3 regions of the Streptomyces sp. NPDC001663 genome follow, and region 3 is predicted to be linked to each of the others. Evidence: riboswitches for the same ligand, from Rfam matches in the RefSeq annotation. Region 3 holds a riboswitch; each other region holds the start of a gene.
The links. Region 3 has a riboswitch for cyclic di-AMP ahead of ACFY1L_RS37235 (NlpC/P60 family protein). Riboswitches for the same ligand answer to the same signal wherever they lie in the genome.
Positions count from the first base shown of each region.

Region 1 (5,031 bases), on a different contig from region 3:
GTACTCGTTGGGCGGTACGTCCTCGTCGTGCGCGCCCGTGCCGACGAGCTCGCGCACGAGTGCGTACTGGGCGTGGTTGGTGTCCTGGTACTCGTCCACCAGCACATGGCGGAAGCGGCGGCGGTAGTGCTCGGCGACGTCCGGGAAGGCGCGGAGCAGGTTGACCGTCGTCATGATCAGGTCGTCGAAGTCGAGGGCGTTCGCCTCGCGCAGCCGCGACTGGTACATGGCGTAGGCCTGGGCGAGGGTCTTCTCGAAGCCGTCGGCGGCCTGGGCGGCGAAGTCCTCCTCGTCGATCAGCTCGTTCTTCAGGTTCGAGATCTTGGCGCTGAAGGACTTCGGCGGGTAGCGCTTGGGGTCGAGGTCCAGGTCGCGGCAGACCAGGGCCATCAGGCGCTTGCTGTCGGCGGCGTCGTAGATCGAGAAGCTCGACGTGAAGCCGAGCTTCTTGCTCTCGCGGCGCAGGATGCGCACACACGCACTGTGGAAGGTCATCACCCACATCGCGTTCGCGCGCGGGCCGACGAGCTGCTCGACGCGCTCCTTCATCTCGCCCGCGGCCTTGTTGGTGAAGGTGATCGCGAGGATCTGGCCCGGATGCACGTTCCGCTCGCCGAGGAGGTGCGCGATGCGGTGCGTGAGCACGCGGGTCTTGCCGGAGCCGGCGCCGGCCACGATGAGCAGCGGGGTGCCGGAGTGGACGACGGCCGCGCGCTGGTTCTCGTTCAGCCCGTCCAGGAGCGCGGCCGCGTCGATCACCGGGCGTGGGGCGCCGTCGCGGTAATAGGCGTCCCGGTCCGGCGGCACGTCGAACTTCCCACCGAACAGATCGTCCGGAACCTGCTCCGGTACGTGATCGTCCTCGGGCGGAGGCGGGAGTTCCTCCTCGTGCCCGCGAGGGGCCTGGAGGTTCGCCAGGAAGCTGTCGTCAAAGAGGCTGCTCATCGCCTTCCGAGTCTAGGGCGCCCCACTGACAGCCCGCCGCCACCCCGAGAACATCGACGGATTCAGCGCCCCGGAGGGCCGGGAACCGGCCTCCCGGAACCCGGCCCTCCGGCCTCCCGCGCTCAGAAGCCGAGGATCTTCCAGACCTGGCCGCCCGGTGTCTTCTTGCCTTCCAGCACCGTGCCGTCACGGTCCGCGATGGACCAGGCCGAGACGTAGACCTTGCCGTCCCACGGGTCGACGGCCACGCCCGCCGGGAACGGCACCTGCACGTTCGTACGCTTGCCGCCCGAGACCTTGGTCACGACGCCGGCGAAGAGCTGGCTGACGTACAGGTCGCCGTCGCTGTTGAACGCGATGCCCGTGATCGAGCCGAAGCCGGACTTCCAGCCGAGGATCCTGCCGCTCCGGGGATCGACCTTCCACACGCGCGCGGTGGGCTTCTTGGGCTCTCCGTTGAGCTCGCCGACGTAGAGGTTGCCGTCGGGGCCGAGGGCCAGGGAGGTCGGGACGGCCTCGTGTCCGTCGTGGTTCTTGAACACCGTGAAGGGACGGGCCTTGCCACCCGGGGAGACCTCGACGAGGTCGTTGCCGGCCGCGTCCGCGACGATCCTGCGGCCGTCCGGGAGCGCGAGGACGCCGTACGGGTTGGAGTCGACGGACGCCTTGTGCGGGTTGTACTTCAGTTCTACGGCGGAGATGTCGGCGGCGATCCTGGCCTTGCCCCGCTCGATGGACAGCAGCTTGCCGAGCTTGTTCCAGGGCGGGGTGGTGGGCACGCCGGCCTCCGGCGGGGCCCAGGTCTCCACGCCCCAGACACAGCCGTTCAGGGCCGAGACGCCGTCGACGCCGACCGAGAAGCCGCCGTCGGGTGCGCCCGCCGACGGGAGGCCGTCGACCAGGCGGTAGTGCTTCCAGGCGCCCCCGTCCCAGAAGATCTTGGTGACCGCCGACGAGAGACCTATGCACGTCGGGCCCTCGGGTCCCTCCCCGAGGCACTTCTTGCCGCCGCGGCCGGCTTCGGCGACGTACAGATGACCGTTGTCGTACGAGAGCTGGCGCGGGTTGTCGAGGCCCTTGGCGATCACGCGGATCACGGGCTTTCCTCCGCCGTGGCCCCCTGCCGCGCTCGCGGGTGCGATGCCCGCGGTGGCGGCGAGGGCGACCGATGTGCCGACGACGAGTGCTGTGCGCTTCCTCATGGCCGAACCCCTCTCACCCGCCACGGCACCGGACCGTGGCTGGCTGGAAGTTAGCGGTCGAAAGCGGGCGGATGTCGTCACTCCGGTCAAAATACGTACAAGTTGACGCAGATCACTCCGTATTGGCGACGGCGAGCGACACTCTGACCAAAGGTCACGAAAATGTATCGGGCATATCGAACATCAACCTTCACAGGGGCCACACGAGTTGGCTACCGTTCCGAGCAGGCCGTACGACCCCCACCGGCGAACGTCGCCGGGCCGCGCGGCCTCCGCCGAGTCCGGGGCGCCGCCGCGCCGTCCGGAGCCGGGGACCCACCGACCTTGGGGTGAATCGGCCTAACTCCCCTCCGGGGCAAGGGCCGTAGGGCAACCCTTCCGAATCACCCGCCCGAACCCGACAGCTAACTCGGTAGGCGGAACATGGAAGGAGTCGCCACTCTTGGCGTCGCACCGCAAGTCGCGCCCCGCGGGTACGCGCGTAGCAGGCATACGCACCCCCGCCCTCGCCACCGCCGCCCTCACCTCGGTGGCCCTGCTGTCCCAGTCGGCGAACGCCGCCCCCGCCGCCGACGGGAAGCCCAGCCTCGAGGAAGTCGAGAAGAAGGTCGACGATCTCTACCGCCAGGCGGAGTCGGCCACCGAGAAGTACAACGCCGCCAAGGAGAAGACCACCAAGCAGCGCAAGCGCGTCGACACCCTCCTCGACGACGTCGCCGAGCGCACGCAGAAGCTCAACGAAGAGCGGGAGCAGCTTGGTTCCTTCGCCGCCGCCCAGTATCGGACCGGCGCCGCCGCGCCCGACACGGCGACCTTCCTGCTCGCCGACTCCCCGCAGGACTACTTCGACCAGACGCAGCTCATGGGACGGCTGACGTCCCGTCAGAAGACTGCGGTGGACGACTACTTCACCGAGCAGTCCGCGACGATGAAGAAGCGCCAGGAGGCCTCCAAGAGCCTCCGGACGCTCACCGAGACGCAGAGCGACCTGCAGACCGCCAAGTCCACGGTGCAGAAGAAGCTCTCCGACGCGCGCGATCTGCTGTCGAAGCTGACCGCCGAGGAGAAGGCGCGGCTCGCGGCGATCCAGAAGAAGAAGGAAGAGGAGGCCGCCCGCAAGGCCGCGGAGCTCGCCAAGCAGCAGGCGGCTGAGGAGAAGGCCAAGGAGGAGGCCGCGGCCCAGGACAGCGGCTCGTCCTCCGACACCGGTTCCAGCACCGGCACCTCGGACTCCTCCTACTCCACCAAGGCCGAGAAGGCGCTCGCCTTCGCCCGCGCGCAGATCGGCAAGCCGTACGTCTGGGGCGCCACCGGCCCCGGCTCCTACGACTGCTCCGGCCTCACCCAGGCCGCCTGGAAGGCCGCCGGCGTCTCCCTCCCGCGCACCACCTACGACCAGGTGAACGCCGGCACCACGGTCTCCCTCGCCGACGCCCAGCCGGGCGACCTGATCTTCTTCTACGACGACATCAGTCACGTCGGCCTCTACATCGGCAACGGCATGATGATCCACGCCCCGAAGCCGGGCGCGTACGTCCGCGAGGAGTCGGTCTACTACGGCGGCGAGTCGATCATCCACAGCGTGGTGCGGCCGGCGTAAGGCACCGGACCCACGATCACGTCGGAGCGGGCGCAGGGCCCGTGCCCTGCGCTCGCGCGCATTTCGTCGCTCCCGCGCGCGTGCCCCGCTCGCGCGGCGCCCCGCGCTCCTTAGCATCGGCCCATGTCCGGCCTCTCCCGCACATTCCTCTCGTCCCGCCTCTCCCCTTTCCGTGCCTGGTGGGCGCGGCGTTCGCCGGCGGCCGGGGCTGCCGTGATGGCGACCGCCATCCTGTCGGTCGGGCTGCATCTGACCGGGTACGAGGTGCTGTCGCGCGTGACGCTCGGGCTGGCCGGTGCCGCCTGGGTCGTGCTGGCGGCGGAGTTCGTCGAGCGGCTGGTGCGGGAACGTGAGAGGTGGCGGACGGAGGCGGGGACGCCGGGGGCGCTCACCGCCGTCGCGGCGACGTGTGTGCTCGGCACCCGGATCTCCGCACTCGGATGGCAGACCCTCGCCGAGGCCCTGCTCGCGCTGGCGGCCGTACTGTGGCCGGCGCTGCTCGTGGGCGTCGTACGGCACTGGCGGCGGCGTATGCCGGGCGCGGTGTTCCTGTGCTGCGTGGCCACGCAGGGGCTCGCCGTGCTCGGGGCCACGCTCGCCGGGGCCGAGGCGACGGCGTGGCTCGCGCACACGGCGCTCGTGCTGTTCTGGCTCGGGCTCGTCCTCTACGGCTTCGCACTGGCCCACTTCGACCTGAGGCAGGTCGTCGAAGGGGCCGGGGACCACTGGATCGCGGGCGGCGCGCTCGCCATCTCGGCGCTGGCCGGGGCGAAACTCGTCGCCGCCGACAGCGCGCGCCTGTACCTGTGGAACGACGACGACCGCGGCGTCCTGCGCGCCGTCACCGTCGCACTGCTCGTGCTGGACCTGGCCTGGTACGCCGTCCTGCTCGTCGCGGAGGCGGTCCGGCCGCGGCTGCGCTACGACGTGCGCCGCTGGGCGACCGTGTTCCCGATGGGGATGACGGCGGCGGGCACGCTGTCCGTCGCCGCCGCGCTCGACGTCCCGTGGCTCGAGACGCCCGGGGAGGTGCTGCTGTGGATGGCGGTGGCGGCCTGGCTGGCCGTCGCCGCGGGGGCGGTCCGGGCCTACGCCGCGGCGGCCACGGAACCGACCGCCGCCGAGGTCACGTCCACAGCACCGCGATGAAGATGTTCGCCGTGGTGAGCAGGCCCACCAGGCCGAACAGGCTCTTGTCCACCTTCTCGTCGTCCCGCTTCACATAGACCAGACCGAGGATCACGATCAGCAGGGCCAGCTTCACGCCGATCTTGATGTTGTTGA
Region 1 covers NZ_JBIAUR010000002.1:415,426-420,456, reverse strand. The annotation lists gene pcrA (DNA helicase PcrA) at 1-945, opposite strand, end outside; gene ACFY1L_RS08250 (ScyD/ScyE family protein) at 1,068-2,147, opposite strand; cyclic di-AMP (ydaO/yuaA leader) riboswitch at 2,433-2,581, shown strand; gene ACFY1L_RS08245 (NlpC/P60 family protein) at 2,590-3,747, shown strand; gene ACFY1L_RS08240 (tellurite resistance/C4-dicarboxylate transporter family protein) at 3,871-4,896, shown strand; gene ACFY1L_RS08235 (hypothetical protein) at 4,874-5,031, opposite strand, start outside.
Region 1: another riboswitch for cyclic di-AMP. It lies ahead of ACFY1L_RS08245 (NlpC/P60 family protein); the one in region 3 lies ahead of ACFY1L_RS37235 (NlpC/P60 family protein).

Region 2 (5,031 bases), on a different contig from region 3:
GGCGCGCAGCCCGCGCGGCGGCCGCCCGAGCTGCTGCTTGAAGGCCTCGACGTCGGCGTCGGTGGGCTCGGTGCGCGGGGTGGGCGGCGGGGGCGTTTCCATGCCGTACGAAAGTCTCTCTGCTGTCTCGCTGATGCTGTGTCTGTTCAAAGGAAAAGGTCGGTTCACTGGTCGGAGGCGTCGGACTTGTCGACCCCGTCCCAGACGTTGGCGTACCAGGGGCGGTCGGCCGCGGTGTGGTCGGCGCGCGCCTTCTTGGCCGCGTCCGGGTCGATGACGATGTAGCCCGTCTCCCCCGGCATCACATAGTGCAGCCGCAGCCGGATCTGCTGCTCGGCGTACGAGTCGTCCTGCCAGCGCGCCTTGAGGTCGCGCAGCTGCTCGACCCGCTGTCTGGCCTGCTCCTTCTGCCGCTGGAGGTCCGCGATGTCGGCGCGCTGGGAGACGTACTGCCTTATCGGGTACGCGAGCGCCACGACGAGCGAGCACAGGACCAGCACGAGCAGCGCGGCCCGGCCGGTCAGCCGGGAGCGCCGGGCCTGCCGCTTGGTCTGGGAGCGGTAGACACGGGCCGCGGTCTGCTCGCCGAGCAGCCTGATCCTGGTCGCGGTGGAGAAACGGTCCCGGTCCTTCACGGCCATCTCCGCTTCCCCTTTCACACGCGCGTACGTCCCCGCACACGGTACGGGACCGAGTACGGGGACGTACGTACGACTGGCTAAGGCTTACCCCAGGTTGGGTCAGCCCTTGAAGCGGGGGAAGGCCGAACGGCCCGCGTACACCGCCGCGTCGTCGAGGATCTCCTCGATGCGCAGCAGCTGGTTGTACTTGGCGACGCGCTCGGAGCGGGCCGGGGCGCCGGTCTTGATCTGGCCGCAGTTGGTGGCGACGGCCAGGTCGGCGATGGTGACGTCCTCGGTCTCGCCGGAGCGGTGGGACATCATGCACTTGAAGCCGCTGCGCTGGGCGAGCTCGACGGCGTCCAGGGTCTCGGTGAGCGAACCGATCTGGTTCACCTTCACGAGCAGCGCGTTGGCGGCGCCGTCCTCGATGCCGCGGGCCAGGCGCTCCGGGTTGGTGACGAACAGGTCGTCGCCGACGAGCTGGACCTGGTCGCCGAGCTTGTCGGTGATGACCTTCCAGCCGGCCCAGTCGTCCTCGAACAGCGGGTCCTCGATGGAGACGAGCGGGTAGGCGGCGACGAGCTCCTCGTAGTACTCCGTCATCTCGGCGGCCGAGCGCTCCTTGCCCTCGAAGAGGTACTTGCCGTCCTTGTAGAACTCGGAGGCGGCGACGTCGAGCGCGAGGGCGATCTGCTCGCCCGGGGCGTAACCGGCTTCCTTGATGGCCTCGAGGATGAGGTCGAGGGCGGCACGGTTGGAGTCCAGGTTCGGGGCGAAGCCGCCCTCGTCGCCGAGGCCGGTGGACAGGCCCTTGGTCTTCAGCACCTTCTTGAGGGTGTGGTAGACCTCGGTGCCCCAGCGCAGGGCCTCGGAGAAGGACTCCGCGCCGATCGGGGCGATCATGAACTCCTGGATGTCCACGTTGGAGTCGGCGTGCGAGCCGCCGTTCAGGATGTTCATCATCGGCACCGGCAGCAGGTGCGCGTTCGGGCCGCCCAGGTAGCGGAAGAGCGGGAGGTCGCTGGCCTCGGAGGCGGCGTGGGCGACGGCGAGGGAGACGCCGAGGATGGCGTTGGCGCCGAGCGAGCCCTTGTTGTCGGTGGCGTCCAGGTCGAACATCGCCTGGTCGATCAGGCGCTGCTCGGTGGCGTCGTAGCCGACCAGCTCCGGGCCGATCTGCTCGATGACGGCGAGGACGGCCTTCTCGACACCCTTGCCCTGGTAGCGGTTGGGGTCACCGTCGCGGAGCTCGATGGCCTCGAAGGCACCGGTGGAGGCACCGGACGGGACGGCGGCACGACCCGTGCTGCCGTCGTCGAGGCCGACCTCGACCTCGACCGTGGGGTTGCCTCGGGAGTCCAGGATTTCCCGGGCTACGACGACGTCGATGGACGGCACGAGCATCTCCTTCATGGATGTGACGCGGCTACGGCAGTACCGCAGTGGCTCTGCGAGACGAGCCTAACCGCCTCCGGCCGATCGGCCACGCTGCCGACCACCCCTTGAGCCGAACCGAGAGTAAATTGTTTCCGAACGGAACAAAGCGCGAGGGCAAAAAGAGCCCCGCCCCGGTGCGTACGGGGGAACACGCACCGGAGCGGGGAGCCCGTGGGGACGGGGGAGGCCCTCACGTGTCCTCCATATTGAAGGACACGGCTGTCAGGGCACTGTGGTTCAGCTACCGGCCCGCTGTCACTTGAGGTGCAGCTGCTGACCCGGGTAGATGAGGTTGGCGTCCTCGACGATGTCCTTGTTCAGCTTGAACAGCTTCTGCCAGCCGCCCTTGACGCCGTGCTTCTCGGCGATCGAGCTGAGGGTGTCACCCTTGACGACCTTGTACTCGCCGTCGCCCTTCTTGACCTTCTTGCCGGTCGGGGTGGTGACGGTCTTCGTCGACTTCTTGACGGTCGGACGCTCGGAGGAACGGGAGGCGCTCTGCTCGGAGGAGCGGGTGCTGGTGCTGCCCGAGTTCGAGGAGCTCGAGCTGCTGGAGCCGGAGTAGGTGGCGCCGGACAGGCCCTTGCCGCAGACCGGCCAGGCACCCTTGCCCTGGGAGGCGAGGACCTTCTCGGCTATCTCGATCTGCTGCGCCTTGCTGGCCTGGTTGGCGGTGGAGGCGTACTTCGTGCCGCCGTACGCGGCCCACGTCGAGGCGGAGAACTGCAGGCCGCCGTAGTAGCCGTTGCCGGTGTTGATGGACCAGTTGCCGCCCGACTCGCACTGGGCGACCGTGTCCCACTCGGAGGCGGTGGCGGCGGAGGCGTTGCCGGCCGCCATCAGCGGGGCGGCGATGGCGACACCGGTGACGCCGGCGAGCGCGGCGACGCGAGTGGCCTTGGACGGACGACGGTGCTTGCCCTTGCCGGAAAACAGCATGGAAGGATCCCCTCACCGACGCCTGCGAGGTGAGCTGTCGGGTTAGGGCCGGTTGAGTTGCCCTGCCACGCACCTCCCGGTGCGCGACTTCACCCCAAGCCGGTTCCGACTGCCTTCGGCCATACGGCCTCAACTGCCGGACCCGGCACTTACCTTGGGTCCCCCGCTCCTGCCTACGGCGCTTTACGCGACGACTGTTCCCGTACGGCCGCTGGCAGGACTCGGCGTTGCGGCAGCCGGGGCTCGTGGTGACGAGCGGTGACGACCGTAGACAGGGAATCCGGCGAATTTCAAAGACGATCAGGGCTTCTGAGACTCATCCCACACTTTCACCAAACCGGACATTCAGCCCGAAGTGTGACGCGAACTCCCTCTGCTTTTCGCCCTATTCGGCAGGGAGTCGCAGGGTCTGACCGGCGAAGATGTGGTTCGGGTCGGCACCGATGGCCTTCCTGTTCTCCGCGTAGAGCGCGCGCCATCCGCCGTCCAGGTCAAGGGAGTCGGCAATGGAGGCGAGAGTGTCGCCGGCATGGACGGCGTACGCGTCGTCCGTACGACTGTCGGTGGCGGACTCGTCGGCGCTGGCGCCGCGGTGGCGGCCGGTGCCGGTCGCGCCGGTGTCGACGAGGGCCCAAGAGCCCGCGGCCTGCTCGGCTTTGTCCGAGTCGCCACCATTCGTCCCACCCGTGGACGAGCTGTCGGTTGACTGTGAATCGGACGGAGAGGCGGAAGGCGAGGCGGACTTGTCGGATTTGCTGGAGTTGTCCGCACGGTCGGAGGAGGAGCCGGGAGAGGTCGACGGTGATGCGGACTCGTCCGCCGAAGACTTGCCGGACGAGTTGCCGGACGACTCGCTCGACGAGTTGGACAGGCCAGTGGAGTCCGAACCGTCCGAAGAATCAGACGAACTGGACGAATCGGAACCATCGCCCAGAATGCCGGTGTCGACATCGGCCGAGCCCGAGTCCTTGCTCAGCCCGGAGGTCAGACCGCAGGTGTGGAACGCGCCGACGCCCTGGTCGTCGAGGAGTTTCTCGGCGACGGCTATCTGCTGGTTGCGGCTGGCGAGGTCGGCGCTCGGGGCGTAGTCGAGGCCGCCGTACTTCTCCCAGTTCTGCTGCGAGAGCTGGAGGCCGCCGTAGAAGCCGTTGCCGCTGTTCTCGCTCCAGGAGCCGCCGGTCTCACAGTTCGCCACCTTGTCCCAGGTGGTGCCGTCGGCGGCGTTCGCACTCGCCGCTCCGAGGAGCGGGATGGCGATGGCGGAGCCGGTCACCCCGGCCGCGACGAGGAGTGCCGGAGCCTGGCGGGGGCGACGGTGACGACCGTTCCCGGAGAGCATGCGGAGGCCTTTCACGAGACAGCAGTGACCGCGGCGCATGGAACTCGGGCGCCGTCGTTGATCCGTGAACGTATCGGCACTCGATCACTTGTCACAAGTTAATGCCGCGTAGATCACGTGAAGATCACAGAGTAGAGGGCGTGTCACCTTTGACCGGGGGGACGCAGTGGCTCAATCGGGGTGAACTCGACCGGAAGCGTACGCAGTCCGCGCATGATGAGCCCGCCCCGCCACCTCAACTCGGCCGGGTCCTGGGCAAGTTGGAGGTTTGGGAGCCGGGTGAGGAGTGTGGCGAGCGCGGTCTGGCCTTCGAGGCGGGCGAGCGGTGCGCCGAGGCAGTAGTGGATCCCGTGGCCGTACCCGAGGTGCTGGTTGTCCCGGCGGGCGAGGTCGAGGGTGTCCGGGTCGGTGAACCGCTCCGGGTCCCGGTCGGCGGCGGCGAGCACGACCAGGACGGGGTCGCCGGGTGCGATGTGCTGTCCGCCGATGGTGAGGGGCTCGGTGGCGAAGCGCCAGGTGGCGAGTTCCACGGGGCCGTCGTAGCGGAGGAGTTCCTCGACGCCGGTTTCGAGGAGACCGGTTTCGCCGGCGGCGAGGGAGGTCTGGAGGCGGTGGCGCTGCTCGGGGTGGGTGAGGAGGGCGTACGTCCCGTTGCCGATGAGGTTCACGGTGGTCTCAAAACCCGCAAACAGC
Region 2 covers NZ_JBIAUR010000007.1:500,185-505,215, reverse strand. The annotation lists partial or broken gene ACFY1L_RS24865 (DUF501 domain-containing protein) at 1-102, opposite strand, end outside; gene ACFY1L_RS24860 (septum formation initiator family protein) at 165-641, opposite strand; gene eno (phosphopyruvate hydratase) at 741-2,027, opposite strand; gene ACFY1L_RS24850 (transglycosylase family protein) at 2,316-2,999, opposite strand; cyclic di-AMP (ydaO/yuaA leader) riboswitch at 3,004-3,190, opposite strand; gene ACFY1L_RS24845 (transglycosylase family protein) at 3,385-4,338, opposite strand; gene ACFY1L_RS24840 (cytochrome P450) at 4,482-5,031, opposite strand, start outside.
Region 2: another riboswitch for cyclic di-AMP. It lies ahead of ACFY1L_RS24850 (transglycosylase family protein); the one in region 3 lies ahead of ACFY1L_RS37235 (NlpC/P60 family protein).

Region 3 (5,031 bases):
CACGAGCTGGCGGGGCGGGAGCGGATCACCCTGGCCGAGCTGTGCGCCCACCCGCTCGCGCTCGGCTCGGCCGGCACCAGTCAGCGTGAACTCTTCGACATCGGCGCCCAGTTGGAGGGAATCACGGTCCGTCCGGCCCTGGTCTGCGATGCGCTCGCCCCGCTGTACGAGTTCGTGCGCCGCGGCGGTGGCGTCGCCCTCGTCGGCGATCTCGGCGACCTGGACGAGGGCACTGAGGGCGTCGTGCACGTGCGGGTGGACCACCCGGTCTTCCGGCAGCGGGAGGCCCAGGTCCAGACGATGCTCGGCCGCCGACTCCCGTGGGCGGCCTCGCAGTTCACCGAGCTGCTGGTGGCACGGCTCGACCGGCGTGCCTGAAACTCACGCGGGCCGTACGGCGATGCGGATCGCCGCCTCTCCCGCGTTGTGGATCGACTCCTCGCGGATGACCGAACCCGGGCCGGGCGCGTGGATCATCATGCCGTTGCCGGTGTAGAGGCCGACGTGGCTGAAGTTGTCGTGGAAGAAGATCAGGTCCCCGGGACGGCTCTCGGCGAGCGGGATCACCGTGCCGATGCTCGCCTGCTCGGACGTGGACCGCGGCAGGGCGACCCCGGCGGCCTTCCAGGCGGCCTGGGTGAGACCGGCGTTGTCGTACGACTCCGGCCCGACCGCACCCCACAGGCAGGGCCTGCCGATCTGCGCCTGTGCGAAGGCGACGGCCCGGTCGGCCTTCGTGCCGATGGGCGTCTGCGGCGCCGGGACACCGGTGTCGAGGACGGTCAGGTCCTGCGGGCGCCACTCCTGGGCCGCAGGTATGCCCGTGTCGAGCACCGACGGCTGCTGCGAGCGCCAGTCCTGGGTCATGGGTATGCCGGTGTCGAGGACCGTCTGCTCCTGCGGGCGCCACTCCTGGGTCATGGGCACGCCGGTGTCCAGCACCGTCTGCCCCTGCGGGCGCCACTGCTCAGCCATCGGTACGCCCGTGTCGAGCACCGACGGCTGCTGCAGTCGCCACGCCTCGTCGGCCGCACGGCGGGCCTGTTCCTGCGCCACCGGGTCCTGCCAGCCGCCCTGGGGCGGCTGTGCCTGCACCACGGCCTGCTGTGCCGTGGTCGCCCAGGCGGGCTGCGGCTGCTCGATCGCGGCGAGCGGCGCGCTCTGCTGCGCGGCCGTCTGCCAGCTGTCCAGGGCCGGACGCGGGAGTGAGGTCTGCTGGGCGGTGTACCGGTAGAGCAGCTCGCTGGCGGCCGCGATCTTGCGCTGGTTCTCCTGCTTGGACTTCCGCAGCGAGGACTGCTTCGACTCGGGGGCCGCCGCGGGCAGTGCGGCGACGGCCGCCTCCTGACGCGGCGCCGGCACGGCGGGAAGCGCGGCCGTGGGACCGGCGGTCAGTTCGGCGACCGGACGGCGGGCGCCCGCCGCGGGCAGCTCGGGAACGGGCCGCGGGGCTGCCTCCAGCTCACGGCCGGCACGGGCGTCGCCCGCCCACTCCGCCGGACGCGCACGCCGGGTCTCGGCCGGGCGGGCCGGTGTGCGGTCGGACGGCAGCACCGCCGGAACCGTCGGGCCCAGCGATGCCCGTGCCCCGTCGAACCACTGCCTGGTGACGTTGTCGAGATCGGGATCCGAGCGCCTGGCCCGGCCGGCAGGGGTGACGCGACCGCGCTTGGCCGCCTGCTGGACACGGGTCAGGTTGTGTTGGCCGGTGTCGTCCTCGGCCCGGTCGTAGAGGCTGCTCACACGCTGCCGGACGTCCTCGCGGCTGGGTCCCTCGTCCCCCGTGAGCGGTGCGGCGTCGGCGGTCTGCGACAGCAGCGCCACCGAGGTGAGGGCCGCCGTGGCGAGGGCGGAGTTGCGCATACCGGGGAGGCCTGTGCCTCCAGGACGCGACGATCGTTCCGGCGCCATGGGAGCCGTACTCCTTCCGTGCTCCGCCTACCGAGTTAGCTGTCGGGTTCGGGCGGTCGTTCCGGAAGGATTGCCCTACGGCCCTTGCCCCGAAGGGCAGTTGGGCCGATTCACCCCATGATTCGGTTGGGTCCCCGGCTCCGGCTGCCCACAGAGGCGCACCGGACTCGGCGGAGGCCGCGCTTCCCGACGGGGTTCGCCGGAGTGACTCGAGCGGCCTGATGCCAAGCTAGCCAACTTGTGCGGCTCGTGTGAAGGTTGAAGGGCGGAATGTCCGATACGCTTTTGTGACCTTCGTCTTGATGCGCCGTCAGATCGGCCCCTTCATATACGCACGGAGTCCGGGCGGCGACGGACTGTCGCGGCCGCGGACTCGGGACGTCAGGATCGCGGGTGATCGGCGCGCGCCGCGCGCTCGGCGTTGCGCTTCTTGATGCGCGCCCCCTCCTTGCGGACCTCGGCCTGGGTGGCGCGCTCCTTCACCAGCCACTCGGGCTGCTCCTGCTTCAGAGCCTCGATCTGCTCGGTCGTCAGCGGCTCGGTGATCCCACCGCGTGCGAGACCGGAGATGGAGATGCCCAGCTTCTCCGCGACCACCGGACGGGGGTGCGGACCCTTGGCCCGCAGCTCGCGCAGCCACTGAGGCGGATCGGCCTGGAAGGCGTCGAGCTGGGCGCGCGAGACGACACCCTCACGGAACTCGGCGGGGGTGGCCTCGAGGTACACACCCAGCTTCTTTGCCGCGGTCGCGGGCTTCATCGTCTGGGCGGTCTGGTGCGACTTCATGCCGTCCAGGGTAACGAGCGCGTACGGGCCCGCCGACCACGGCCGGTAACCTGGCGGAATGCCAGGCTCGGAAGCATCCCCAGTGTTCCGGCTTGCGTACGTCCCGGGGACGACGCCCGCCAAGTGGGTGCGGATCTGGAACGAGCGCCTGCCCGACATCCCGCTGACCCTCCTCGCCGTACCGGCCGCGGAGGCCTCCGGCGTGCTGCGCGACGGTACGGCCGACGCGGGGCTGGTGCGGCTGCCGGTCGACCGTACGTTCTTCAGCGCGATTCCCCTCTACACCGAGACGACGGTGGTCGTGGTCCCCAAGGACCACGTGATCACGGCGGCGGACGAGGTGACCCTCGAGGACCTCGCCGAGGAGGTCGTCCTCCACCCCCTCGACGACGTCTTCGACTGGGACCGGCCGCCCGGCGAGCCCGCCTTCGAACGCCCCGCCACCACCGAGGACGCCGTCGAACTGGTCGCGGCGGGCATCGGCCTGCTGGTCGTCCCCCAGTCGCTGGCCCGCCTCCACCACCGCAGGGACCTCACCTACCGGCCGGTCGTGGACGCCCCTCAGTCCGGCGTCGCCCTGTCGTGGCCCGAGGAGGCCACGACCGACATGGTCGAGGACTTCATCGGAATCGTCCGCGGCCGCACGGTCAACAGCTCCCGCGGCCGTCAGGCAGCGTCGCCTCAGCCGCAGGACAAGGCCGCAGACAAGGCCGGCCAACCGCGCCGTAAGCCCGCGGCCGCGAAGACCACGGGGAAGGCGACCACCCGGAACCCCCGCGGGGGCACAGGCGGCTCCAAGGGGGCCAAGCCCGCCAAGCGCGGAAAGCCGCGGCGCCGGTCGTAGGCGGCCCGGACGCTCACCCCGCCGGGTCGACCAGACCGACCAGCTCGGCCGAGCCGGCCGTGCCCCGTTCGGCTGCCGTCTCCGCCGCCGCCCGCTCGGCCAGCGCGTTGACGGCTGCGTTGAACCGCTCCATGGAGGCGGGACGGTCCGGGCCGAGGACGTACTCCTTGAGAACGCGGCGTCGCGCGGCCATCGGGTCGTGGCGCGGTTCGCGGACGGAGCGCAGGATCTCCGGCAGCCGGGTGCACTCGCGGTCGAGGAGAAAAGCGCCTCCGGCGGTGGTGTATGCGGCCCGGAACTCCTCGTCGGGCAGGTCCAGCGCGTTGGTCAGCACGTACGGCTTGAGACTGGCGACGAAGTCGGCGACCACCGAGGAGACGTCGCTGATGAGGACGTCCGCCTGGTTGAAGCAGTCGTACAACGTCGGCAGCTGTTCGGTGATCACGTGGTGGCGGACCGGGCCCGAGCTCTCCCAGAAGAGCCGGTGCCACTCTGCGCGCAGGTCGTGCCACTCGGCCGCGCCGTCGCGGTCGGGGACGCGTGCGTCACGGGTCTGCTGGACGTAGTCGCCGCCGTGCTGCCCCGACAGCTCGTCGAGCCGGGTCCGGATCTCCGTCAACCGCCGCTCGGCCGAGGCGAGTTGAGCTCCCGTGGCCTCGTGCTGCTCGTTTGCGGCGGCGAGCATCGCACGCACGGCCCGGTCCGCGGCGGCCGCCTCGGCGGAGCGGCGGCCGGTGAGCGGGTGCGGCTTGTAGATGACGCGGACGTTCTGCTCGAGGAGCTGCTCGACCAGCCTCACGCCCATCGGGATCAGGGAGGTGTGGCAGTCGTCGTCGCTCCAGCCCTCCCAGGTGGGGGCGTACAGGACGACCGGCAGCGGGCCAGGGGTGTGGTCGGCGTGCAGCCGGATCGGCGCCAGCTGCGGGCGGCCCACCTCGACGATGGCCTCGTCGGCGATGGCGTGCCGCACCCGCTGGTAACGGTCCCGTCCGGCGCGGCCGGCCACCCAGATCTCGTCGTACACCTTGCTGACGCGGTTGCTGCTGGCGAGCTTGTCGCTGTCGCCGTGCCCGATGAAGACGTGCTTGGCCTCGGCGATGCGCAGCATGTGCACGTTCTTGCCGGCGTTGCCGGGATAGAGGACGACCCGGACGTCGGGCAGGTCCAGCTCGGCCAGGTCGTCGGCCTTCGGGACGCAGACGACCGGGATCCAGGTGCGGCTGAGATGCCGGAACGAGGCGTGCTCCCGAAGGATGATCAAGGGCCGACGGTCGAGCTGCTCGAGCGTCTCGATCCACATGTTGACCTGGTACATGAAGTCCCGGGAGACCGCGGCGAAGCTGAAGTACAGGGCCACTTCGGGCCGGTACCCGGCCAGTTGCCGGTTGACCTCGCCGATCGCGTCCTCGCGGCGCGGCATCCGGCGGGCCGCCCGGAACTGTCCCCACAGCGCCACCACCGCCGCAACGCCCAGCCCCGCCGTGAGCGCG
Region 3 covers NZ_JBIAUR010000013.1:291,685-296,715, forward strand. The annotation lists gene ACFY1L_RS37230 (LysR family transcriptional regulator) at 1-378, shown strand, start outside; gene ACFY1L_RS37235 (NlpC/P60 family protein) at 382-1,911, opposite strand; cyclic di-AMP (ydaO/yuaA leader) riboswitch at 1,920-2,094, opposite strand; gene ACFY1L_RS37240 (DUF5997 family protein) at 2,293-2,697, opposite strand; gene ACFY1L_RS37245 (LysR family substrate-binding domain-containing protein) at 2,756-3,541, shown strand; gene ACFY1L_RS37250 (hypothetical protein) at 3,555-5,031, opposite strand, start outside.